One region of the Streptomyces sp. SX-6 genome, then DNA from elsewhere that is predicted to be linked to it. Evidence: riboswitches for the same ligand, from Rfam matches in the RefSeq annotation. Region 1 holds a riboswitch; the other holds the start of a gene.
The links. Region 1 has a riboswitch for thiamine pyrophosphate ahead of ACV530_RS33595 (thiamine ABC transporter substrate-binding protein). Riboswitches for the same ligand answer to the same signal wherever they lie in the genome.
Positions count from the first base shown of each region.

Region 2: it holds a riboswitch for thiamine pyrophosphate, as region 1 does, so the genes downstream of both, thiO (glycine oxidase ThiO) here and ACV530_RS33595 (thiamine ABC transporter substrate-binding protein) in region 1, are expected to answer to the same signal.

Region 1 is NZ_JBTHHU010000046.1:8,330-13,354, forward strand. Features, by position in the region: gene ACV530_RS33585 (ABC transporter ATP-binding protein) at 1-789, opposite strand, end outside; gene ACV530_RS33590 (ABC transporter permease) at 789-2,402, opposite strand; gene ACV530_RS33595 (thiamine ABC transporter substrate-binding protein) at 2,438-3,517, opposite strand; TPP riboswitch at 3,513-3,618, opposite strand; gene rlmN (dual-specificity RNA methyltransferase RlmN) at 3,650-4,762, opposite strand; gene ACV530_RS33605 (phosphatidate cytidylyltransferase) at 4,936-5,025, opposite strand, start outside.
Region 2 is NZ_JBTHHU010000048.1:1,262-6,286, reverse strand. Features, by position in the region: gene ACV530_RS34130 (thiazole synthase) at 1-141, opposite strand, end outside; gene thiS (sulfur carrier protein ThiS) at 147-359, opposite strand; gene thiO (glycine oxidase ThiO) at 356-1,543, opposite strand; TPP riboswitch at 1,541-1,653, opposite strand; gene ACV530_RS34115 (NAD(P)/FAD-dependent oxidoreductase) at 1,795-3,063, shown strand; gene ACV530_RS34110 (Rv2175c family DNA-binding protein) at 3,155-3,520, shown strand; gene thiE (thiamine phosphate synthase) at 3,649-4,302, shown strand; gene metF (methylenetetrahydrofolate reductase [NAD(P)H]) at 4,396-5,025, shown strand, end outside.

The DNA.
Region 1 (5,025 bases):
GTCCGGCGTCCCCGCCGGCACCGGCACCTTCCCCCACGCCGTGTCGGCGCACTCACCGCTCACCACCGCACCGACCACGTTGTCGAAGCCCAGGAAGCGCGCCACGAACTCCGACGCGGGCCGCTGCCAGACCTCCAGCGGCGTCCCGGCCTGGGCGATGTGTCCGCCGTCGCGCATCACGACCACCCGGTCGGCGAGCGCGAACGCCTCGCCCTGGTCGTGTGTGACCGCCAGCACGGTCGTGCCCAACCTGCCGAAGAGCGCCCGCAGTTCCACGACCAGGCGTTCCCGCAGACTCCGGTCGAGCTGGCCGAGCGGTTCGTCGAGCATCAGCAGCCGCGGCTGCGGCGCGAGCGCCCTCGCGAGGGCGACCCGCTGCTGCTCGCCGCCGGACAGGGCGGCAACGGACCGCCGCTGCGCACCCGGCAGGCCCACCAGGTCCAGCAGTTCCGCGACCGTACGCTCCGACTCCGCGCGCCCGGCACCCCGCATGCGCAGCCCGAAGGCGACGTTGCCGGCGACATCCCGCTGCGGGAACAGCTGGTGGTCCTGGAACATGAGCCCGACCCCGCGCCGGTGCACCGGCACCGCGCCCTGGTCCTCGCCCGCGAGGAACACCCGCCCGGCGTCCGGCCGTTGGAGCCCGGCCACCACCCGCAGCAGCGTGGACTTGCCGCTGCCGCTCGGCCCGAGCAGGCAGACGATCTCGTGCTCGGCGACCTCGAGGTCCACCGCGTCCAGCACGGTGCGCTCGCCGAAGCGGACCGTGACCCCGTCGAGTCGCAGCATCAGAACTCCCCTGTCCGATCGGTGCGTATGCGTTCCAGCACCAGCAGCGCCGCCGCGCAGACCAGCATCAGCACCGTGCTGAGGGCCATCGCCTGCCCGTAGTTGAGCTCCCCGGGGCGGCCGAGCAGGCGGGCCACGGCGACGGGCAGCGTCGGATGGTCGGGGCGCGCGATGAAGACGGTCGCCCCGAACTCGCCCAGCGACACGGCGAAGGCGAACCCGGCCGCCACGGCCAGGGCGCGCCCGACCATTGGCAGGTCCACCTCGCGCCATGCCCGCAGCGGCGACGCCCCGAGCACGGCGGCCGCCTCGCGCAGCCGCGAGTCGACCGCCCGCAGCACCGGCAGCATGGTCCGTACGACGAAGGGGACGCCCACCAGAGCCTGGGCCAGCGGGACCAGGATCCAGGACGTGCGCAGGTCCAGCGGCGGCTCGTCCAGGGCGATCAGGAAGCCGAAGCCGACGGTCACGGCGGACGTGCCGAGCGGCAGCATCAGCAGCGCGTCGAAGCCGCGCACCAGCCGGCCTTCACGCCGGGCCAGCGCCGCCGCGGCGAGGCCGCCGATCACCAGCGCGATGGCGGTCGCGGCGAGCCCGTACGCCAGGGAGTTGCCGATGGCGTCCAGCGGGGCGACGACGAACGTGCCGCCGTTGTCCCCGGCGGAGGCGAGCGCGCGGTAGAACGCGAGCCCCTGGCCGTCCGGTCCGTCGAAGGAGCGCTGGACGAGCACCGCCAGCGGCAGCAGGATCAGCAGGGCGACGACGGCCAGGACCGACCACAGCAGCGCCCACTGCGCCGCGCCCCGCGGCCGACGGGAGGTGTGCGCGGCGTCGACCAGCCGCAGGGCCGACTCCCGTCGCCGTACGGTCCGCCCGTGGACGGCGAGCAGCGCCGCCACGGCCGCGAACTGCACCAGCGTGAGCACCGCCGCCGTGGGCAGGTCGAGCAGTTGCGCGGTCTGCTGGTAGATCTCCACTTCCAGCGTGGAGTAGCGCGGGCCGCCGAGGATCTGGATGACGCCGAAGGAGGTGAAGGTGAACAGGAAGACCATCAGGCCCGCCGCGGCCACCGCCGGGGCCAGCGCGGGCAGGGTCACCCGGCGCCAGGCCGCGAACCGCCCGGCACCCAGCACCCGTGCCGCGTCCTCCTGCCGGGGGTCGAGCTGGGCCCACAGACCGCCGACGGTACGGACGACGACGGCGTAGTTGAAGAAGACGTGCGCGAGGAGGATCGCCCAGACCGTGGTGTCCAGGCGCACCCCCCACAGCTCGTCCAGCAGCCCCCCGTGCCCGAGCAGCGCGAGGAAGGCCGAGCCCACGACGACGGTCGGCAGGACGAACGGGACGGTGACGACCGCGCGCAGCAGCCGCTTGCCGGGGAAGTCGAAGCGCGCGAAGACATACGCGCCGGGGAGCGCGAGCGCCAGCGTGAGCGCGGTGGAAGCGGCCGCCTGCCAGGTGGTGAACCACAGGACATCACCGATGCGTGGATCGGTGAGCACCTCGCCGATCCGGCCGAACTGCCACTGTCCGTCCGCCTTGAGCCCCCGCGAGACGATCGCGGCGACCGGGTAGGCGAAGAAGACGGCGAAGAAGGCGAGCGGCACGACCATCAGGCCGAGCCGCACCAACGACCTCCGCCTTGAGGTCACTTCAGGACGAGCGAGGACCATGCCTTGATCCACTGGTCACGGTTCGCGGCGATCTTCTCCGGAGCGAGCGTACCGGAATCGGTGACCCGCGCTCCGTACTTGGTGTACAGCTCGGGCAGCTTCGTGTCCTTCACGGCCGGGTTGACGAACATCTGGAGCGGCATGTCCTCCTGGAACGTCCTGCTCAGCAGGAAGTCGATCAGCGCCTGGCCGCCCTTGGTGTTCTTCGCGCCCTTCAGCAGGCCCGCGAACTCCACCTGCCGGAAGCAGGTACCGGCCGAGACGCCGACGGGGCTCTCCTTGGGCTGCGGCTTCATGCCGAGCACCTCTGCGGGCGGGCTGGAGGCGTAGGAGACGACGAGGGGCTTGTCGCCCTTGGCCTTCTTGCCCGCGGCCGAGCCGGAGAAGCGGTCATTGTACGCCTGCTCCCAGCCGTCGACGACCTCGGCGCCGTTGGCCTTGAGCTTCTTCCAGTAGTCCTGCCAGCCGGCGTCGCCGTACTTGGCGATGGTGCCCAGCTGGAAGGCCAGGCCGGGCGAGGAGGTGGCGGAGTTCTCGGTGACGAGGAGGTTCTTGTACTCCGGCTTGACCAGGTCGTCGAAGCTCTGCGGCGGGGTCAGCTTGTGGTCCGCGAACCAGGCGCGGTCGTAGTTGACGCAGATGTCGCCGCTGTCGATGGGGGTGACCCGGTGCTTCGCGGCATCCTCCTGGAGCTCCTTGGGGACCCCGTCCAGGCCCTTCGCCTCGTACGAGGTGAAGAGCCCGTTGTCGAGCGCACGGGACAGCAGGGTGTTGTCGACCCCGAAGAACACGTCGCCCTGCGGGTGACTCTTGGAGAGGATCGCCTGGTTGACCGCCTGGCCGGCGTCCCCGCTCTTGAGCACCTTGACGGTGTAGCCGGTGCGCTGCGTGAACTCCTTGAGGACCGCGGCCGACGCGTTGAAGGAGTCGTGCGAGACGAGGGTGACCGTCTTGTCGTCCTTGGCCTCGTCGGATCCGCCGCAGGCGGCGAGCGCCGGAAGGCACAGCGCGGTGACGGCCGCCGCACCGAGGGCGCGCCGGAGGGTGGTGTTCATGGTCGAGCTGACTCCCTACGCCGGTACTAACCGGATCAGGTCCGAGGGTCTGCGGGCCGTGCCGCACTCTCAGCGCTGCGTGCGCTCCCCTGTCGGATTGTTCATTTGTGCGAGTGATGTCAGGTGACAGTATCAGCGCTCGGTCGCGGCGAGCTGACCGCAGGCGCCGTCGATCTCCTGGCCGCGGGTGTCCCGTACGGTCACGGGCACGCCGTGCGAGGCGATCGCGTCGACGAACGCCCGCTCGTCCTCGGGCCGGGACGCCGTCCACTTGGAGCCCGGGGTGGGGTTGAGCGGGATCAGGTTGACGTGCACCCGCTTGCCCTTGAGGAGGCGGCCGAGGAGGTCACCGCGCCACGCCTGGTCGTTGATGTCGCGGATCAGGGCGTACTCGATGGAGATCCGGCGGCCGGACTTCTCCGCGTACTCCCAGGCGGCGTCGAGGACCTCGCGGACCTTCCAGCGGGTGTTGACCGGGACGAGGGTGTCCCGCAGCTCGTCGTCCGGGGCGTGCAGCGACACCGCGAGACGGCACTTGAAGCCCTCGTCGGCGAACCGGTGCATCGCGGGGACCAGGCCGACCGTGGAGACGGTGATGCCGCGCTGCGAGAGCCCGAGGCCGTCCGGCTCGGGGTCGGTCAGGCGGCGGATGGCGCCCACGACCCGCTTGTAGTTGGCCAGCGGCTCGCCCATGCCCATGAAGACGATGTTCGACAGCCGCGCGGGGCCTCCCGGCACCTCGCCGTCGCGCAGCGCGCGCATGCCGTCGACGATCTGGTGCACGATCTCGGCGGTGGACAGGTTGCGGTCCAGCCCGGCCTGGCCGGTGGCACAGAACGGGCAGTTCATGCCGCAGCCGGCCTGCGAGCTGATGCACATGGTGACCCGGTCCGGGTAGCGCATCAGGACGGACTCGACGAGCTTGCCGTCGTGCAGGCGCCACAGGGTCTTGCGCGTGGTGTCGTCGTCGCACGAGATGTGCCGGACCACGCTCATCAGCTCCGGCAGCAGCTCCTCGGCGAGCTTCCCGCGCGACGCCGCCGGGATGTCGGTCCACTCCGCCGGGTCGTGCGCGTAGCGCGCGAAGTAGTGCTGGGACAGCTGCTTGGCGCGGAACGGCTTCTCGCCGATCGCGGCCACCGCCTCCCGGCGCTCGGCGGGCGAGAGGTCGGCAAGGTGCCGCGGGGGCTTCTTGACTCCGCGGGGAGCGACAAAGGTGAGCTCACCAGGCGCAGGGCGTGCCATGGACGGGGACTCCTCGTTACGGCGAATACGGGCGATCTCCGCGTGCGCGGAGCCTACGGGGGGACCATGCCCAAGCCCGGGGATCTCACCGGGGCATCCCCGCTGGTCGCAGGGCCGAAAAGAGCCCGCCGACCAGCGGCGGGCTCTTCCAGGGTACGGCAGTCGCGCTCGGCTCAGGAGCCGACGAAGGCCACCATCAGCAGCCACACCACCGGAGCGGTCGGCAGCAGCGAGTCCAGCCGGTCCATGATCCCGCCATGGCC
Region 2 (5,025 bases), on a different contig from region 1:
GCGCATCGCGACCGTGGTCAGCTCGGTGCCCGAGGCGATCAGCGCGCGCTCCAGCACCTCCAGGCTCGGGGCCCCGCCCGTTCCCATGATCAGACGGGACGTGAAGACGGTGTCGGCAATGGTGAGCAGGTCGTCCGCCATCGTGATCAGCCTCCCTGCACCGCGGTGAGCACCTCGACCCGGTCGCCGTCGCCGAGCGGCGTGAGCTGCCACTGGCCGCGCGGGACGACGGTTTCGTTGACGGCCGCGGCGACGCCGCCGGGCGTGGTGGTGAGCGTGGCCACGAGGCCGCCGAGGGTCGTCCCGCCGGGGACGACATGGCGCTCACCGTTGACGGAAACGTGCACGGTGCCGGTCATGCGGGCTGCTCCTGGAGTGAGCGGGGTGAGCGGGTGAATCGCCGGGGGGAGAAGGGACGGGCCTCTTCGGGCAGGCTGCCGGTGGTCAGCGCCTCGGCGAGCGCGTCCCCGGTCAGCGGGGTGAGCAGGATGCCGTTGCGGTGGTGGCCGGTGGCCAGGTGCAGGCCGGGCAGGGCGGACGGGCCGAGCATCGGGGCGTTGTCGGGGGAGCCCGGGCGCAGTCCGGCGCGGGTCTCCACCAGCGGCAGCTCGGTGATGCCGGGCACCAGTTCGTGCGCGTCGCGCAGCAGTTCGTAGACGCCGCCCGCCGTGACGGTCGTGTCCCAGCCGAGCTCCTCCGTGGTCGCGCCCAGGACCAGCTCGCCGTTCTCACGCGGCACCAGGTAGACGTGCCCGCCGCGCACGACGGCCCGTACGGTCCGGGAGAGGAACGGCCGGTACGGCTCCGGCACACGCAGGCGCAGTATCTGCCCCTTGACCGGCCGCACCGGGGGCAGGACCTCCTCCGGCAGCCCCGCGAGCAGGCCGCTGCCGCTGCCCGCCGCCAGCACGGTCTGGCCGGCCGTGACCCGGCTGCCGTCGGCGAGTTCCGCGCCGATGGCCCGGTCCCCGCTCAGCAGCACCCGCTCCGCGCGGCTGCGGTGGAAGACCACCCCGGCCCGCTCACAGGCCGTCAGCAGCGCCTTCGCCAGCCGCCGGGGATCGGTCTGGTGGTCCCCGTCGACACGCAGCCCGCCCTGTACGCCGGGCGCGAGCATCGGCTCCAGCCGGCGGCACTCGCGTCCCGACAGCCACTGCGAATCCAGCCCCGACCGCAGCTGGAGGGCGTGCAGTTCGCGCAGGTGCGCCCGGTCGTCGGCGTCGAGCGCGACGGCGAGCGTGCCGCATGCGCGGTAGCCGGTGTCCTGGCCGCTCGCCTCCTCCAGCTCGGCCGTGAACTCCGGATAGCGCCGCGCGGAGGCCAGGTTGAGGGCGAGCAGCTCCTGCTCGCCGTAGTGCAGTTCGGTGACGGCGGCCAGCATCCCGGCCGCGACCTGCGCGGCCCCGCCGCCCGGCGCCGGATCGGCGAGCACTGTGGCCAGACCGCGCTGGGCCGCCCGCCACGCCGTGACGAGCCCGATGACTCCGCCGCCGACGACGAGGACGTCATGACTACGTGTACCAGGTGGACTATCCGCATGCATGGGCTTCCAGCCCCTCCCTTCGCCGGCATGACCCGGATCAGGTTCGTACGGTCGGAGGCCGTCCAGCCTCCCTCTCAGCCCGGTGCGTCCGGGCTCCCGCGAGTGCTTGTGCAGCGCCACCCTAGTACGGGCCGGGAACCGACCGGAAGGCGGCGGCACCCGCCGGCAGTGTTCAAACCTCGTGACTTTGTGTCGGAGGTCTCGTCACCCGGTGCTCCGAAAGAGACCGGCCACCGACCTATGGTGATCGTGTGAGTGAGCAGACGAACACCGCCGGTGGCCCTGCCGCCGAGGGCCGGGAAGCGACCAAGGGCGCGGCGCGGAGACGCGTCGTCATCGTCGGCGCCGGGATGGCCGGCGTACAGACCGCCGTCGCACTGCGCGAACAGGGCTGGGAAGGGGCGATCACCCTGCTGGGCGCCGAGCCCCACCCCCCGTACGACAGGCCGCCGTTGTCGAAGGCCGTGCTGCTCGGCAAGGCGGAGGGGTCCGCCTTCGAGGTGGACTTCGCCTCGCTCGGCATCGAGCTCCAGCTCGGCCGCGAGGTCACCGGCCTGCGCGCCGCCGACCACGAACTGGACACGGTGCGCGGCACCGTCCCGTACGACCTGCTGGTCGTCGCCACCGGCGCGGAACCGGTCCGGCTGCCCGGCAGCGAAGGCGTGCCCGGCGTCCATCTGCTGCGCACGCTGGACGACGCCGAGCGGCTGCGCCCGCTGCTGGTCGAGCAGCGCGACATCGTGGCGGTCGGAGCGGGCTGGATCGGCGCGGAGTTCGCGACCGCCGCCCGCGAGGCGGGCTGCAACGTGACCGTCGTGGAGGCCGCCGACCGGCCGCTGGCGGGCGCCATGCCGGCCGAGGTCGCCGCCCACATGGTCGACTGGTACGCCAACAGCGGCGCCCGGCTGCTCACCGGCGCCGCGGTGGCGGCGATCGAACCCGGCGAGGTCGTGCTCGCCGACGGCCGCCGGCTGAAGGCGGACGCGGTCGTCGTCGGCATCGGCGCCCGCCCCGCGACCGGCTGGCTGGCCGGCTCGGGCATCGAGCTCGCGCCGGACCGTTCCGTCGTCACCGACGACCGGCTGCGCACCTCGCTGCCCGACGTCTACGCGGTCGGCGACTGCGCGTCCTTCCCCTCCGCCCGGTACGGGGAGCGGCTGCTGGTGCACCACTGGGACAACGCCCTGCAGGGCCCGCGGACCGTCGCCGCCAACATCGTGCACGGCCCGGACGAGGCGCCGGTCTACGACCCGGTGCCGTACTTCTGGTCCGAGCAGTTCGGCCGGTTCGTGCAGTACGCGGGCCACCACGCCGACGCCGACGAGATCGTCTGGCGCGGCGACCCGTCGAGCGCCGCCTGGACGGTGTGCTGGCTCCGCTCCGGCGTCCTGGTGGCGGTGCTGGCGGTCGGGCGCCCGCGCGACCTGGCACAGGGGCGCAAGCTCATCGAGCGGGGTGCGGCGATCGACCGGGAAAGGGCGGCGGACGCGTCCGTCCCGCTGAAAGCCGCGGCGCTCTGATCCGTTCTGATCCGTATCGCGGCGAGGGTCTCGAGCCCGCTCGGGTCAACCCGGCTACCGGCTGTCAGTGGCGGATGGCAGGCTTGTCCTTGTGACCGAGATTGACGCAAAGATCGAAGCGCTCGTCCCCGCCTGGCTCACTCTCCCCGACATCGCGGAGATGCTCGACGTCGAGGTGACGCGCGTGCGCCAGCTGGTGAAGGAGAACCAGCTGGTGGCCGTGCGCCGTGGCGAGAACAACGCGCTTCACGTGCCTGCCGAGTTCATCAAGGACGGCAAGGTCGTCAAGGGCCTCGCCGGGACCCTGACCCTTCTCAAGGACGACGGCTTCAGTGACGGGGAGATGCTGGAGTGGCTGTTCACGCCGGATGACACCCTCCCCGGCACCCCGGCCCAGGCGCTCCATGAGAACCGCGGGACCGAGGTGAAGCGCCGCGCCCAAGCGCTCGCCGTCTGAACGACCCCTCTGCCCTTCTGCCCTTCTGCAACGACCCTTCTGCAGCGATTCCGTTCTGCAGTGATTCCGTGCGGTGTACGGCCCGGTCCACGGGCCGTACACCGCTGACCCGGGGGGAGACCCGACCGATGTCCGCCACCGCGCGCGAGCGGCTTGCCGATGCCCGGCTGTACCTGTGCACCGACGCGCGCAAGCGCCAGGGCGACCTGCCGGAGTTCCTGGACGCCGTCCTCGGCGCCGGCGTGGACATCGTGCAGCTCCGCGACAAGGGCATGGAGGCGGGGGAGGAGCTGGAGCACCTCGCCGTCTTCGCCGATGCCGCTCGCCGCCACGGCAGGCTGTTCGCGGTCAACGACCGTGCCGACGTCGCCCACGCCGCCGGCTCCGATGTGCTGCACCTGGGCCAGGGCGACCTGCCGGTGCCCGCGGCCCGGGCGATCCTCGGCGAGGACGTGCTGACAGGGCGCTCCACGCATGCCGAGGCGGAGGTGGACGCCGCGGTCGCGGAGGCGGGCGTGGACTACTTCTGCACCGGCCCCTGCTGGCCCACCCCGACCAAGCCCGGGCGGTACGCACCGGGCCTGTCCCTGGTCCGCTACGCCGCCTCCCTGGCGCCCGAGCGCCCGTGGTTCGCGATCGGCGGCATCGACGAGGGGAACCTCGACCAGGTGCTCGAGGCCGGCGCACGGCGGATCGTCGTCGTCCGCGCGATCACCGAGGCGGACGATCCGGGGGCCGCCACGGCCCGGCTCGCGAAGCGGATCCGGTCCTTCGACGTCTGATCCGTCTCACGGTGTGGAAGGCCATGGGCGAAAAAAGGGCATATCACGGAAGCCGGTTGGGCAGCCGCCACGCCGCTGGTTAACTTGACCGGTATGGCCCTCGGCACAGCTTCCACCAGGACTGATCGCGCACGGACAGTGCGCGACCTGCTTGCTTCCGGCGAGCGCTCGTTTTCGTTCGAATTTGCTGCCCCGAAGACCGAGAGGGGCGAACGGACTCTCTGGAACGCGATCCGCCGGATCGAAGCCGTCGCCCCCACCTTCGTGTCCGTGACCTATGGCGCCGGCGGTTCGTCGCGCGAGGGCACCGTGCGGGCGACCGAACGCATCGCGACCGACACCACGCTCACCCCCGTCGCCCACCTCACGGCGGTCAACCACTCGATCGCCGAACTGCGCAACGTCATCGGCCAGTACGCCGACGTCGGCATCCGCAACATGCTCGCGCTGCGCGGCGACCCGCCCGGCGACCCGATGGGCGAGTGGGTGCGCCACCCGCGGGGCCTCGACCACGCGGTCGAACTGGTCCGGCTCATCAAGGAGTCGGGCGACTTCTGCGTGGGCGTGGCGGCGTTCCCCGAGATGCACCCGCGCTCCACCGACTGGGACACCGACGTCCGCCACTTCGTGGCCAAGTGCCGGGCGGGCGCGGACTTCGCGATCACCCAGATGTTCTTCTACCCGGAGGACTACCTGCGGCTGCGCGACCGCGTGGCGGCGGCG